DNA from 2 places in the Anaerostipes amylophilus genome. Region 1 is predicted to be linked to the other one. Evidence: riboswitches for the same ligand, from Rfam matches in the RefSeq annotation. Region 1 holds a riboswitch; the other holds the start of a gene.
What was found. A riboswitch is a leader RNA that binds a small molecule or an ion and turns the genes downstream of it on or off. The one in region 1 is predicted to bind FMN.

Region 1 (8,188 bases):
CCTTTGGATCCGCATGGCACATTTTGTGCTTTCTCATTTAATTCATCAAAATATGCTCCATTTCCTGCTTCGTTGCATACATTATCTCGATACCAACGAAGTGCTAATCCACCGGTTCTTATGAATCCCCAATAAAAGTATGTATTTTCTAAAGTTCCGCTGTTAAAGATCAGTTCATTTTCTGGTTTGCTTAATTCTTCATTGATTCCATCGGTTGCGATACAAAACATCGCACATGTTCCTGCTACGTCGGCTGCCTGATCTGGTTTGATCACTCCGCATCCGATCATAGACTGCATCGTATCTCCGGCTCCCGCACAGATTGGGATTCCTGGTTTCAATCCGGTTTCTTTTGCAAATGTCTCTGATAATGTTCCAATGATATCCCATGGTTTTTGAATCTTTGGCATCATTTCCATTGGAATTCCAAGGATCTCTAATTGTTCCTTGGACCATTTTTTCTCTGTTACACGGTATCCTAGTCCCCATCCAGACATTGTTCCCCAGTCGATAAATGCATCTTCTGCAGACAGTCCTGCAAGATTAGCCAGGATATATGGGGCATTGTGCATGAATTTTCTGCCTTTTTCTTTAAAGCCCTCACAATTGTTCATCATCCAACGTGCAAACATCGCTGGAAACATACAGTTTGGCTGAGGATTTCCAGTCTCTTTTGCCCAGATCTCATAATGATGGGATGCTAGTTCCTCAACATCTTCTTTTGTTCTGGAATCCAGATAATTGATGTAAGGTGTGATTGCATGGCAATCCTTATCAACACCGACAATCCCGCAGATGATCCCATCTCCAAAAATAGAGCGGATGTTGTCTGGATCCAGATTCTTTTCTTTCATCTTTGTAACGCAGTTTCTGATCCCTGTAACCGTTGCATGAAGATACTGGTCTGCGTCCATTTCCACCCATCCCGGATGTGGATAATTTAAGATTGTTGCATTGGTATCCTGCACGATCAGGTTCATATCAATATCATAAACTGCTGTTTTTACACTTTGTGTTCCCGCGTCAAATCCTAAATAATATTGTTCCATACTAACTTCCTGCTTTAATTTCTGATTCTTTTTATGCTTCTACTTCTTTGATCAGCTGTACCATTTCGATTGCAGATAATGCACAGTCATATCCTTTGTTTCCTGCTTTTGTTCCAGCACGTTCAATCGCCTGCTCGATATTTTCTGTTGTAACAACTCCGAATAAAACTGGAATTCCTGTATTTAATGATACCTGTGCGATTCCTTTGGATACTTCGTTACATACATAATCATAATGGCTTGTTGCTCCACGGATCACTGTTCCAAGACAGATCACTGCATCGTATTTTTTGCTTTTTGCCATCTTGTCTGCGATCAGTGGAATCTCAAAAGCTCCTGGTACCCATGCGATATCGATATCTTCATCTTTCACATCATGTCTTTTCAATCCGTCTAAAGCTCCGGATACTAATTTGGATACGATAAATTCATTAAATCTGGCTGCTACGATTCCTACTTTTAATCCGCTTGCTACTAATTTACCTTCTAATACTCTCATTTTAATTACTCCTTTTTTCTTCATTAATTTCGTTAATCTTAAGGTCCCTGGGACCTTAATTTTTTTAATTTTTCTGTTAATTTAAACTTCGTATGTTGTCATGTGTCCCATTTTCTTTTGCTTTGTCTGCATATAATATTTATCAAATGGATTGATTGGCATCTGGATCGGTACTCGTTCTACGATCTCGAGTCCATATTCATTTAATCCGTCAATTTTGGTTGGATTGTTTGTCATCAGTCGTAGTTTTTTGATTCCTAAATCCTGTAAGATCATGGCTCCTGCACTGTAATCTCGTTCATCATCTTTAAATCCAAGAGCTAAGTTGGCCTCGACTGTATCCATTCCCTGTTCCTGTAATACATAAGCTTTCAGTTTATTGATCAATCCGATTCCTCGTCCTTCTTGACGCATATATAAGAAAACCCCTCGTCCTTCTTTCTCGATCTGACGCATTGCACGACTTCGCTGTTCTCCACAATCACAGCGTAAAGATCCAAAAGTATCCCCGGTCAGACACTCAGAATGCACACGACATAAAACTGGTTCTCCGTCTGCGATATCTCCTTTGACCAGTGCTACATGATGTTCCCCACTTCTCTGGTCTACATACCCATGTGCCTCAAATGTTCCGTATTTTGTTGGAAGCTGTGCGATTACTTCGCATACTACATCACTCATCTTGTCTTTTCCCTCCTCGTTTTTTATTAAAATCCAGCAGTTCTTAACATTTCCATTGTTAAGGTGCTGTTTGTATGTTTGTCGTTTGTTTCCTGCTGATCAAAATGCAGCAGTTTATCTATATATTTCCCAACCATGTCATTCTCCAGATTGATCTTATCTCCTGGTTTTTTATATCCAAAATTGGTATTTTTTATGGTATGTGGGATCATGGATACGGAAATGGTATCATCGCTTAACTTAGCGATCGTCAGGCTGATTCCATCGAGTGCGATCGATCCTTTTTCAATACAGTATTTCATGATATTTTCTGGGGCTTTGATCGTAAACCATACAGCATTATCATCTTGTTTTACACTAACAAGTTCCCCTGTATCGTCCACATGGCCTGCTACCATATGACCTCCGAACCTTCCATTGGCTGCCATCGCTCGCTCTAAGTTGACGACAGATCCCTTTTTTAAACTTCCAAGACTGCTTCGGTTGAATGTCTCATTCATCACGTCTGCCTGAAATGTATTGCCGCTAATGTGAGTCGCTGTCAGGCAGACCCCATTAACTGCTACACTGTCTCCCAATTTAAGATCTTCAAAAATAACATTTGCTTTGATCGTAAGGACTGCTGCTTTGCTTCCTCTCTTCAGGGATATGACTGTTCCTAATTCTTCTACGATTCCAGTAAACATGATCTCACCTTTCCTTCCAGTAATATGTCATTTCCAAGTGGTGTTGCCTTTAATTCATCAAATACCAAAGCTTCTTGGATCCTTTCGATCCCTTTGCCTTCTACAGGTGTTTTGGCCTTTTCTCCTCCAAATAATTTGGGAGCAATATAGGCGTAAACTTTGTGAACACAGTCGTTTTTGATCAAGGATTCATTCAAGATTCCACCACCCTCAACTAAAACACTGTCAATTTCCATATTTCTTAACTGTTTTAAAACTTCTTTGACATTGACCTTTCCATCTTGCTCTGACGTTTTTAAGATCTTGCATCCTTTTTGTTCTAATTTTGCTATTTTTTCTTGATCCTTACTTATGGTAGCGATGATCGTTGGAATTTCTCTGGCTGTTTTTACGATATTTGATCCTTCCGAAATCCTTAAGTTTGAATCACATATCACACGAATTGGATCATTCCCATGTTCGATTCGTGCATTTAACATCGGATCATCTGCTAAAACCGTACCGATCCCTGCCATGATCGCTGCATACTGATGTCGTAATGTATGTACATGTCTTCTGGCTTCTTCTCCTGTGATCCACTTGGATTCACCAGTTGCCGTTGCAATCTTTCCATCCAATGTCATTGCGTATTTTAGTGCTGTATATGGAATATCATTCTGAATATAATGAAAAAATATATCGTTTAACTGTCTGCACTCTTCTTCAAGAATTCCTGTCTCAGTTTCTATTCCATGATCATTCAGGATTTTGATCCCGCCCCCTGCCACTTTCGGATTGGGATCTAAATTCCCGACATATACTTTCTTGATCCCTGCTTCGATCAACGCTTCCGTACATGGTGGTGTTTTTCCATAATGGCAGCATGGCTCCAATGTTACATAAATCTCAGCTCCCTCAGGATCTTCTATGCAGTTTTTTAAGGCATTTCGCTCTGCATGTAATCCGCCGATCTTCTCATGATATCCTTCCCCAATAACCCTTTGATCTTTTACGATCACTGCTCCGACTAAAGGATTTGGATTGGTATATCCACAGCCTTTCTTGGCAAGTTCGATCGCACGCCGCATATATTCTTCTTTCAAATATTTTTCTCCCTTCCCTTCAGGTTCTTTGATTTTGGGAGGTTGGATTTTGATTGGTATTGAAATCGGAAATATAAAAAGGAGTTCCTGATCTTTGTTCTAATTCTTCAGGAACTCCTTTTTGATATCTTGATATTTCTTTTTGAAATAAAAAATCCTGGAATTATAAAAATCCCAGGACATGATGATCAATATCACTTCTTAAATCTTCTTCCATCCAGACTGTACTGTCGGCCTTGGAATCTCACCAAGTCATGCTTATCAAAAGCTCGCGGGCTGTAACCGCCGGTAGGGAATTGCACCCTGCCCTGAAGATATTATTTAATTTATTTATAAAATAGCACTAACTAACTTTTGTGTCAAGTCATTTTTACATTTTCTTACGCATGATCAATACTAAAATCGCAAAAACTGCAACTGCCGCAATCGCAATTGTAATTCCTGTCATATGCTTCTTCTTTTCTTTTTTCTGCTCCTGTTTCTTTTTCTCTTCTTTTTGTTTCTGCTGTTCTTTCGTTTCTGTTGTTACTGTTTTTTCTGTAGTAGTCGTTGTTGTTTCGCTTGTAGCAGATGTCTGTGATTCTGTATTCTTTGTATCTGTATTCTTTGTGTCTGTATTCTTAGTATCTGTTGTATCTTCTGATCCTGTCTTTTGACTTGTTTTATTCGTAGTTGAAGTGCTGTTATTCTTTTCTTCTATTTTCTTCTGCTTATTTCTTCCAAGATATGCATCAGCCTCTGGCACATCAATCTTTCCATCCATATAATCCTGATAAGCTTGCTCTGCTCCTGCCCTTGTTGGTGGATAACCATGTGCAGAAAGCCATGATTTCGCCTGTTGTTTTTGCTCTTCTGTATATGCATAAGTCTGTACTGGACGACTTGTGATCGTTACTGCTCCCAGAATCAACATTAAAACTAATAATAACCTTTTCATTTGATACTTCCTCTTTCATTTTGAAACTGTTTGATTAATCTTGTATATTATAGCATAATTTAGTAAGAATTCTATAGATTATTCGTTTTTATACAATCCTGATTTGAAGGTAGTCTCTCATGTATGTGACAGAAATAAAAGAAACACAAATATTTAAAAGAATCAAGGTGGCAACTCCGCATTGTTGAGAGCGTTTTTTACAGATCGCTGATCCGTGCCTGTTCCTTTGGAAACTCCCTCGCTGCGAGCCAAAATGCCCGCAGCGACGGTCAGACATCCAACCACAGGCACTGCGAATTTGTAAAAAACGCACTCAAAAAGTGCTCATGTTTGCCACCTTGATTCTTTTAAATATTTGTGTTTCTTTTATTTCTGTCACATACACCTGAAGTCTATTCAAACCACTACACAGTGTGTATGTTTTACTGTATTGGCGATAATAGTATCTGTCTGCTACTACACAAATTGGAAACTGATAACGTTTTACATACATCCATCAGCTTGAATTTTCTTATTTTTATGATTGAAAGTCTTCAGGTATTTAGAGAAAAAATGAAAGATAGCATGTGAGCAACGATCGAATTCCATAGGAGTTTTGACGGAATCGCAGCTGGATCGGGCAATTGTTTGAGCGTCAAAGACTACTGTTTTCAGTACCTTTGAACGCGAGTTATTGCAGGAGATCCAGCGGATAAGCGTTCTGTCAAAACTCCGTCAATGGAATTCGTGTTGCTCACATGCTATCTTTCATTTTTTCTCTAAATACTCAATGACCTTCAACTCATACAAATTAAATTTTCTCTACTTCATCCAAGTATATACAATTTGGAATCCCACCATCTCTCACTTTCTGAATCAGTTCTTCTTGATCCATCCACATAACCTCTTCGACTTCTTCTTTCTGTAGTTTAAGTTTTGTAATATCCACTGTTTCTTCATACATATAAACCGTGCTGATCTCATGATTCTTAAATTCTCTTCCATAGAAGTTTCCATTCATGCTTCCTTCATGCATACATACTTTTTTAAGTTGTTCTGGTTCTGCTTTGATCCCTAGTTCTTCTTCTAGTTCTCTTAATGCGGTTTCTAATGGTTCATCGCCTGCGCTGATATGACCTGCGGATGAGATGTCGTAGCAGCCTGGGAAGGAGTCTTTTTGTTTGCTTCGTTTTTGGAGTAACAGGTCATACCCTTTTTCTGTTTTTCTTCTGATCCAGATATGAACGGTTCCATGTATGTCTCCATCTTCATGGACTAAGGATCGTTCTTTGATCCTGCCTGTTTTGTTTCCTTTTTCATCTAGAATGTCGAAGAATTCTAAAGGTTTTCCATCGAGTACAGCTGCTGTTAAATTTCCTTCTTCATATACCAATTTTAACGAAAAAAATGGCCTTCTTTCCTGCATATAACGTAGAAATAACCTGTCACCTTCCCACAGATCAAGGTCTAATATTTTTTCTTTGTCTACCCATTCTAGTACTCCTTCATCACATTCTTTGATCTCGCCTTTGAATTCTTCGATATGGTATAAACACATATATTCCCATGCTTCTTTTTCAGTTCCCATATCGGACAAAAATGTGACGATCCCACAAAATCTATATGACAATGGGGTTAGTCCTGTTTCCTCCATAACTTCACGAAACATGCAGTCTTCCGGGCTTTCTCCATGTTCAAAATGACCACCGACTCCGATCCATTTATCTTTATTGATATCATGTTCTTTCTTGATGCGATGCAGCATCAGATATTTGTTATCTTTTTCTATATAGCATAATGTTGTCATTCCCATTTTTATTTTTCCTCCTTTCGTATATTGTAATTGTTTCAAAGAAAAGATACAATATTTTCATATGTGTAAAATATATTACACAATATCGACTATGTATAACAAATGCGAAATCTGGAGGTTTCTTATGAATATAAAATGTATTGCACTTGATCTTGACCGTACAACATTAAATGCAAGTGGACGGCTTTCTGACGGAAATTATAATGCTTTATGTCATGCAATTGAAAATGGTGTTCACATTGTGATCGCAAGTGGACGTTCTTTTGATACGCTGCCTAAAGATGTTCTTGCTGTGCCTGGAATTGAATATGCAATTACTTCTAATGGTGCTGCCATTTACCATATTCCTACAAGCACCTGTCTTCATGAATATAAGATGACACCTGCTTCCGTTGAATGTATAATTCAGATTGCTAAACAGCATGAGACTGCCCTTGAAGTTTTTATTGATGGCAAAGCTTATGCCCTGAAAGCTTATGTGGAAGATCCTGTTTCCTATGGTACAACTCCACAAGCAATTCCTTACATCCAATCTACAAGAATTCCTATTGATGATATTATTTCTTTTATTCGAGAACATATTGATCATATTGACAGTATGGATATTGTTGTCTCTGGCGAGCAGCAAAAGCAGCTCATTTGGAATGAACTTAAATATAATTGTGATGAGATCTATATTACTTCTTCTGTTTCGCAGCTGATCGAGATTTCTCATAAAGATGCCGGAAAACATTCCGGACTTCGTTTTATTCGGGAATATTTGAATCTAAAACCTGAAGAAACCGCTGCCTTTGGTGATGGTGATAATGACATTGATCTGTTAAAAGAAGCTGGTATCGGAATTGCCATGGAAAATGCTTCTCCAAAATGTAAGGATGCTGCGACCTTTATCACAAAACATCATGACAAGGACGGAGTTGCATATGGAATCACTGAATTTCTCAAAATATGACCAAAAAACATAAATTCATCATTTTTTAGACACAATTCTTTCACATTTACTGAGTATACTAAAACCATAGCAAGTAACAAACAAACTTACTTAGCTAAAACTTTTTTTCATACTTTTTCATAATACCGGAGACCCTCCTCGTCTCCGGTTTTCCTCATTTTATAAGCTTATATTTTTGCATAAAAAAAGAGGGAATCCCTCTTTTTTATCGATCTTCCATCTCAATATATTCTTTCTCATCTTGTACACTCTGATACGCAGGACGAATGATCTTATCCACATTTGTTAATTCTTCCAAACGATGGGCACTCCATCCAACGATTCTTGCCATCGCAAAGATCGGTGTGAACAATTCCAATGGGATATCTAACATACTATACACAAATCCACTGTAGAAATCGACATTTGCACTGACCCCTTTGTAGATTTTTCGTTCATCTGCGATTACTTTTGGTGCCAATGTTTCAATCATAGAATAGAGTTCGAAATCTTTTTCTCTTTCTTTTGCAA
Region 2 (8,188 bases), on a different contig from region 1:
TGTCTTTGATACTTTGTTAAGTTCATCAACTAATTCAAAATCATCTTCTGCATCGTATGCTGGATCAATCGCATCCATAACACTTCTTGTAAATTTGTATGGACTGGCTGTTGAAGCAATGATTGTTGGAGTTTTGTCATCTCCAGTTGCTGCTTTGTATTTGTCATATGCAACGGCTGCTACTGCTGTATGTGTATCCATTACATATCCTTCTTTGTCATATACTTCTTTGATCTTCACTGCTGTTTCTTCTTCACTTCCAAAAGCTCCAAAGAACTCAGATAATTCTGCTTTCATTGCATCTGTGATCACATATTCTCCGTCTTTTGTAAGTGCTGCCATAAATTCTGCACACTGTTTTGGATCATTTCCTGCGATTCTGTAGATCATACGCTCTAAGTTGCTTGAGATCAGGATATCCATAGATGGAGATGTTGTAACATAGAATTCTCTGTTACGATCATATTTCCCTGTCTCAAAGAAATCAAATAATACTTTGTTCTTATTAGATGCACAGACAAACTTATTGATTGGAATACCCATCTGTTTTGCATAGTAAGAAGCTAAGATGTTACCAAAGTTTCCTGTTGGAACTACAACATTCATAGGTTCTCCTGCTTTCAGGGCACCCTGTTTTAATAAATCTGCATAAGCTTTTACATAATATACGACCTGTGGCACTAAACGTCCGATATTGATAGAGTTCGCAGATGAGAACTGGAATCCATTATCATTCATAACTTTCGCTAACTCTTTGTTAGAGAACATTTTTTTAACACCTGTCTGGGCATCGTCAAAGTTTCCTTTGATTCCGATCACATATGTATTGTTACCCTTCTGTGTTACCATCTGTTTTTCCTGAATTGGACTAACTCCAGACTTAGGATAAAAGACAATGATCTTGGTTCCTGGTACATCAGCAAATCCTGCCAGAGCTGCCTTTCCTGTATCTCCAGATGTTGCAGTTAAGATTACGATTTCATTCTTAACGTTATTCTTTCTTGCAGATGTTACGAGTAAATGTGGAAGAATAGATAATGCCATATCTTTAAATGCAATTGTTGCCCCGTGGAACAATTCCAGATAATATGCTCCGTCTACTTTCTTTGTTACTGCAATTTCTTCTGTGTCAAACTTGCTGTCGTATGCATTATTAATACAAGTCTTTAATTCTTCTTCTGTAAAGTCTGTAAGGAATTCTTTCATGACTGCATAAGCAATTTCCTGATAGGACATCTTTGTCAGATCTTCCAATGCTACGTTTAACTTTGGAATACTGTCTGGTACGAATAATCCTCCATCGCTTGTTAATCCTTTTAAAATAGCTTCAGAGGCGGTTGCTGTTTCTTCACTGTTTCTTGTGCTGTGGTATACTAAATTCATATTTCCCTACCTTTTCTTCTATCAAATATGCGTGTTTCTGTTGGTTTCTGATTATAACATATGTTGTATCCATCTACAACAGATTTTCATGAACTATATCTTATACAATTACAAATGTCAGCATGAGACGGACACCGCTGATCAAAGCTTTCTCATCAAAATCGAACTTTCCATGATGATTTGCAGGGTGGTCTCCACCTCCGATAAACGCAAAACATCCATCGATTTCCTCTAAGTAATTAGCAAAATCCTCTCCTAACATCATCGCAGGAACATGCGTAAATTCTGACGGATCGAACACTTCTCCTGCCTTCTCCATTACATTTTCTACAATCTCTGGATCATTGATCAGTGCTCCATGACTTGATGGCTGAAAATCAACTGTGACATCGATCCCATACATCTGTTCATGGGCTTTTGCAATATCTTTGACTCTCTCTTCGATCATTTCCTGTGCCTGCTTTGAAAATGTTCTTGCTGTTCCTTCGATCTTAGCTTCTCCCGCGATCACATTTCTTGCTGTTCCTGCTTCAATCTTCCCGATCGTTAATACTGCGGGATCTAATGGATTTAGATTTCTACTTACGATGGTTTGCATATTCATTACCATCGATGATACTGCCACCGCGGTATCAATTCCTTCATGTGGCTTTCCTGCATGACCAGACTTTCCATATAAATGAACTGCCAGCCAGTTTGTCGCCGCCATTCTTGGTCCTGCCTCCAGAGAAATCTTTCCGGATGGAATTCCATTGAAAATGTGAACTCCATAAATTCGCTTTACACTGTCCAGGATTCCTGTTTTTAACATAAACCTGGCACCTTCCGCAGTTTCTTCTGCTGGCTGAAACACAAGATAAACTCTACGATTTAATTCTGCCTCATGCATCTTTAAAATCTTCGCTGTTGCCATAAGAATCGCTGTGTGCCCATCATGTCCACACGCATGCATACAACCATGATTTAATGATGCAAAATCAAGTCCTGTTTCTTCTTCCACTTCAAGAGCATCCATATCTGCTCTAAGTGCAATACTGTCTTTCCTTCCATTACCAACAACTGCAATAATTCCTGAGGGATCAAAAATCTTATACGAGATCTCCCATTCTTCCAGATGTTCTCTGATATATTCCATCGTCATAGTCTCATGAAATGCTGTTTCCGGACATCGATGCAGTGCCCGGCGAAATTCTACGACTTCTTGTTCAATTGCATATGCTTCCTGGTTTATGTCCATATTGCTTCCTTTCTTTGCTGACTACCTTCCTGTAAGATTCATGATTAAGGCAACGATCAACCCAACAATGATCACTGGTCCCAGCACGATCATCATTGCATTAAATATATGAAACAGTAAGTAAATAATGAAAATAAAAATGATCACGGATAAAAGACATCCGAGTTTAAATTTTGTAGAATTCATCGTGAAAATATGTGTATTTCCACCAAACATATCCTCTGGAGTTTCCTCCTGTTCATCCTCATAATATTCTGTCTGTGCATAACTATCGTCCACACCTGCTGCGTCAATGATCGACCTTGCGATCAGTCTTGGACTACCTAATTCGTTTAAAATTTCTGCTTCTGTCTTTCCACTTCTGATCTGTTCATTGATATAATTCTCATAATAGTCAATATTTTGTTGTACTACCATCGGCGATACTATTCCCTCTAGTGAAGATCTTAACTCCCCCATAAATTGTTTTCTTGTCATAAATTTATTCTCCATCCTTATTATAGAAAATCTCTGACTCCTTTAATACGTGACAGGTTCCGTCTTTTACTTCGATCGTTGTCACTCCACAATTCTCCTGTCTTGGTGCATGCCAGAATTCCTCGATATCTCTTCCGTATATATGAGTCAGCAAACTATGTATCCAGGCTCCATGGGAAAAAACAGCAACGTGCTGATATTTTCTCTCATTCGGCAGAATCATATCTTCCAAAAATTCTACTGCCCTTCCTATAACTTCTCTATGTGTCTCACAACCATTAGTCGTTTCAAAATGTACTGGATCATTAAAAAAATCAAGAAATGGATCATTCCTGTCTTCCAATTCTTTTAATGTCATTCCTTCAAACATTCCAAAACAAGCTTCTTTCACCCTTTCGTCCTCATATAACGGAACATTTCTTCCACCTAAAATGATCTCCCCTGTTTCTTTTGCTCTCTTTAATGGACTGGTATATCCTATATCAAATGGTACATGACGAAGTCCTTCTCTTGTCATAAATGCAAGTTCTCTTCCATATTCATTCAACTCTATATCTGAACTTCCCTGAATTCTATGTACTTTATTCCAGTCAGTTTCTCCATGCCGGATCAAATATAACTTCAAAACATTTTACCTCCAATTTAACAATAGCATACCTTATTTTTTTGATTGAGTCTAGTCCCTCTTCATTGTGCATTTTTTCACTAAAATATAAAAAACTATGGATTTTTTATCGAACTTTGCTATACTAAGATTATACATATAAACTGAAATTTTAGGAGAGAAAAATTATGAACATTCATGTTGGAGACGAGATTGAATTAACAGAACAAGTAGTTCCAGAAAACACTGCAAAGGAATGGGGAAGTGGAAGCCTTCCTGTTTATGCAACACCTGCTATGATCTTATTAATTGAGAAAGCCGCTGTTAAATTATTAGATGGCAAACTTGAAGAAGGTCAGACAAGTGTTGGAACAAATTTAAACATTGCACATGTTTCCGCAACACCAGTCAATGGAACGATCAAATGTCACTGCTCATTATCTGAGATTGACCGCAAACGTCTGGTATTCCATATCGAAGTAACTGATAACAAAGGACGTGTTGGAATCGGTACTCATGAAAGATTCATCGTTGCTGATGAACCATTTATGGAAAAAGCTGCTAAGAAATTAGAAGATTAATTTTTAACTCTATGTACAAAAAAAAATGGTGTCAGGATTTAATCCCGACACCATTTTTATTATATTTTTATCTGCTTGTTCCCTTTAAGATTGGGGAAATCTTCTTATAAATAAAGAATGTAATCACTACACTGCACATTCCTTTGATAAATGTGAATGGCATATTAAACCAGATCAGTGCATCCCATAATGTCTTCACGTTCTTGTTGATCGCCTGATATGCACCAAGAATCGCCTGCATTGGCATGAAGTTTGTGTATACTGGATATACAACAAAGTAGTTTGAAAATACGCTGACGACTGACATAAGGACTGCCCCTGCTAATGCTCCGATCATTGCACTCTTCTGTGTTTTCTTTTTCTTATAAATAAGTCCTGCTGGTAATACAAAGCATACGCCTAAGATAAAGTTAGAAAGCTCTCCAACTCCACCTGTCTGTGTATGAAGAAGGTTGATCGCATTCTTGATAAAGCATACTGCAATTCCAGATACCGGTCCCATCGCATATGCTGCTAATAATGCTGGAAGTTCTGAAAAATCAAACTTGATAAATGGTGGTATTAACATAGGAATTGGAAATTCCAAAAACATCAGCACTGTTGCCAATGCTCCCAACATACCTGTTACTGCGATCGTTCTGATATTGAACTTTGTTCTTTTCATTGTCATTGTGTCTCCTGACATGATAATTCTCCCTTTCTTATCAAAAGATTTTAAATTTGTCCGCCAGAAGTTCTTGCAAAATTTTATAATTGTTTTATACAAGAAAAAATCCTGTCCATTTATCTACATAAACGACAGGGCTTCTGACTTGATCACATATCTTATATCTTCGTAATATCTTAAGACATGTCATCCAACTACTTCTTTCATCCAGACTATACTGTTGGTTCAGGATTCTAACCTGATCGGCTTTACGCTCGTGGACTTATCTCTCTTAGAGTATCACCACCAGTCGAGAATTGATATCTTCGATATCTCACTCTGCCCTGAAGTTGGAGAATCAATCTTCTCTACTTCAATATTCAATTACCAGAAAATGAAAGTGTTTTCTGTTCACATTTTTTATTATAATAACTTCTGTTTTATTTGTAAAGTATCATTTCATATTTCCTTATCTTTACACAAAGATTATTATTTGTTAAAATATACACAAGCAAAATGCTTTATTGTATGAATTGTTAAGGAGAAAACAACTATGGGAATGCACAAAATTGCGAAGATGCCTTCTCCAGAGGAATTAAAAGAAGAGATGCCTCTGAGTGAAGAAGCAAAACAAATCAAAGCTGCAAGAGACAAAGAGATCCGTGATGTATTTACAGGTAAATCTGATAAATTCTTAGTCATCATCGGGCCTTGTTCTGCAGATAATGAAACTGCTGTTATGGATTATCTTGGACGTCTGGCAAGAGTTCAGAAAGATCTTGCTGACAAGTTACTGATCATCCCTCGTATCTACACTAACAAGCCTCGTACAACAGGTGATGGATACAAAGGCATGGTTCATCAGCCAGACCCAGAGAAAGCACCAGATATGGCAAGTGGTCTTCGTTCTGTTCGTAAACTTCATATGGAAGCATTAGAAGAATTTCATATGCCTGCCGCAGACGAGATGCTCTATCCAGGAAACTGGCCATATATGGATGACCTTTTATCCTACGTTGCCGTTGGAGCCCGTTCTGTAGAGAACCAGCAGCACCGCCTGACAGTCAGCGGATTTGATATCCCTGCTGGAATGAAGAACCCTACTGGTGGAGACCTGACAGTTATGATGAACTCTATCACTGCTGGACAGCACCAGCATGATTTCATTGCCAATGGATACGAGGTCAAAACAGATGGTAACCCTCTGACACATGCCATTTTACGTGGTTCCGTGAATCGTCATGGAAATAATATTCCAAACTATCATTATGAAGATCTGACTCGTGTTGCTTATATGTACGAGAAATTCCAGCTTAAGAACCCTGCAGTTATCGTTGATGCAAATCACTCTAATTCAGGTAAACAGTGGGATCAGCAGCCTCGTATCGTACAGGAAGTTCTCCACAGCAGAAGTTTCTTACCTGAGATCAAAAATCTTGTCAAAGGTATCATGATCGAAAGTTACATCGAAGATGGTAACCAGTCTATCGGTAATGGTGTTTATGGACAGTCTATCACTGACCCTTGTCTTGGATGGGACAAATCTGCTGCCCTGCTTTATCGTATGGCAGATTATGTATAGAATAAATACAAGATTCTAGGTACATTACTTCCAAAGTTTCAGCATTCCTGACATTATCGATGGATTTATGAAACTTTCCAGAATGCATCCCAGTATTATAAATATTATTTCAAACAGAATACTATAACGTAGAAGGAAGGAACTGCTTGTTTCATAAAGCATTTCTTCCTTTTTTTCTTCTTGAAAATTTCGTTTTATGAGCAAAATAAGGCTCATTCCATATAAAATAAACTGCGGAAACAAACTCAAAAGCACAAGAAATAATCCTCTCATTCCCATCTGTATGATCTGAAGTGATAACATCGAACCTAGAAAAAATGCCATACTAAACGTAAATCCGTACAAAAAAATCCATGGTTTTAATAAATATCCTGCCAGATAGATCATTGCATACTGTTTCACACGTTTAAATAGAATATAAAAAAATAAGCTCATGCTTGCACTATATAATTTCTGATTATGAAATACCAGATATTGCACCTGCCCTCCATATGCAAGATAATCCTGATATATAAAATTCGTAAACAAACTTCCTAGGATCAGACCTGCTATGATCCATAATCCTGAAAAAAATTTCTCTTTATCCACACATTTCCCTCCCTGCCTCATTATATCATATGCAGTGCCTGTCTTTTATATTCTATTTTATTAGATGCTTCTCTGATGTATAAATTTACTTCTCCATATTAAGATATCCAAGAACTCCTGATATCGTCTTTGCATCGATGATCTTTCCTGAAAAGATCATATCTTTGATCTCATCTGTTGTATATTCTTCTACGTCAATAAACTCATCTTCATCAAGATGCTGCTTCGATGGCTTTAGATCCGTTGCAACATAAATTGGTATCTTTTCATCACAAAAACCTATCGCTGTGATCACAGTCATCAGATGTTGCATATGTCCTGCAATGTATCCTGTTTCCTCTTCAATCTCTCTTGTGACACATTCAAGTGGTGTCTCCCCTGGTTCAATTCCTCCAGCTGGAATTTCAAGTGTTTCCTGATCAAGTGCATTGCGGTATTGTCTTACAAGTAGGATCGTTCCTTTGTCGGTGACTGGAACAACTGCTGCCGCACCTTTATGTTTTACAAGATCCCATGTGACTACTTTTCCACTTGGAAGTTTCACAATATCTTCGTAAAATCCAACAACTTTTCCTTGATGCATCAGGCGCTGTTCTAATTTCTCGTATCCTTTCATGATTCTATCTCCTTTTCTATCCATTCTCTACTGTTAATATTCCTATTAATTGGAAAAAGCGATAGATTTCTCTATCGCTTCTTGTTATTTCGCATAGTCAACAACTCGTGACTCTCTGATCACATTAACCTTGATCTGTCCTGGATAATCCAGATTCTCTTCGATCTGATTTGAAATATCTCTCGCCAGTAAGATCATATCATCGTCACTGATTTGTTCAGGAACTACCATAACTCGAATTTCTCGACCTGCCTGAATTGCAAAAGTTTTATCAACACCCTGGAAGGAGTCTGCAATCTCTTCCAGCTGTTTTAATCTTGTTGTATAACTTTCCAGTGTCTCGCTTCTTGCACCTGGACGTGCTGCTGAGATTGCATCAGCTGCCTGTACCAGACATGCGATCAATGATTCTGGCTCCTCATCACCATGATGAGATGCCACTGCATTGATGACAATTGGATTCTCCTTATACTT

Region 2: linked by a shared signal. The riboswitch ahead of OCV53_RS11265 (ECF transporter S component) and the one ahead of ribD (bifunctional diaminohydroxyphosphoribosylaminopyrimidine deaminase/5-amino-6-(5-phosphoribosylamino)uracil reductase RibD) in region 1 are both predicted to bind FMN.

Annotation. Positions count from the first base shown of each region.
Region 1 covers NZ_JAOQJG010000002.1:209,288-217,475, reverse strand. The annotation lists gene OCV53_RS03555 (FGGY-family carbohydrate kinase) at 1-1,049, opposite strand, end outside; gene ribH (6,7-dimethyl-8-ribityllumazine synthase) at 1,081-1,548, opposite strand; partial or broken gene ribA (GTP cyclohydrolase II) at 1,630-2,211, opposite strand; gene ribE (riboflavin synthase) at 2,256-2,915, opposite strand; gene ribD (bifunctional diaminohydroxyphosphoribosylaminopyrimidine deaminase/5-amino-6-(5-phosphoribosylamino)uracil reductase RibD) at 2,897-3,982, opposite strand; FMN riboswitch at 4,199-4,317, opposite strand; gene OCV53_RS03530 (hypothetical protein) at 4,368-4,934, opposite strand; gene OCV53_RS03525 (NUDIX domain-containing protein) at 5,725-6,726, opposite strand; gene OCV53_RS03520 (HAD family hydrolase) at 6,851-7,678, shown strand; gene OCV53_RS03515 (citrate/2-methylcitrate synthase) at 7,884-8,188, opposite strand, start outside.
Region 2 covers NZ_JAOQJG010000008.1:24,161-32,348, forward strand. The annotation lists gene thrC (threonine synthase) at 1-1,383, opposite strand, end outside; gene OCV53_RS11245 (M20 metallopeptidase family protein) at 1,484-2,620, opposite strand; gene OCV53_RS11250 (DUF1700 domain-containing protein) at 2,642-3,097, opposite strand; gene OCV53_RS11255 (histidine phosphatase family protein) at 3,102-3,722, opposite strand; gene OCV53_RS11260 (thioesterase family protein) at 3,890-4,282, shown strand; gene OCV53_RS11265 (ECF transporter S component) at 4,350-4,967, opposite strand; FMN riboswitch at 5,141-5,284, opposite strand; gene OCV53_RS11270 (3-deoxy-7-phosphoheptulonate synthase) at 5,482-6,510, shown strand; gene OCV53_RS11275 (hypothetical protein) at 6,535-7,098, opposite strand; gene OCV53_RS11280 (NUDIX hydrolase) at 7,184-7,714, opposite strand; gene rny (ribonuclease Y) at 7,799-8,188, opposite strand, start outside.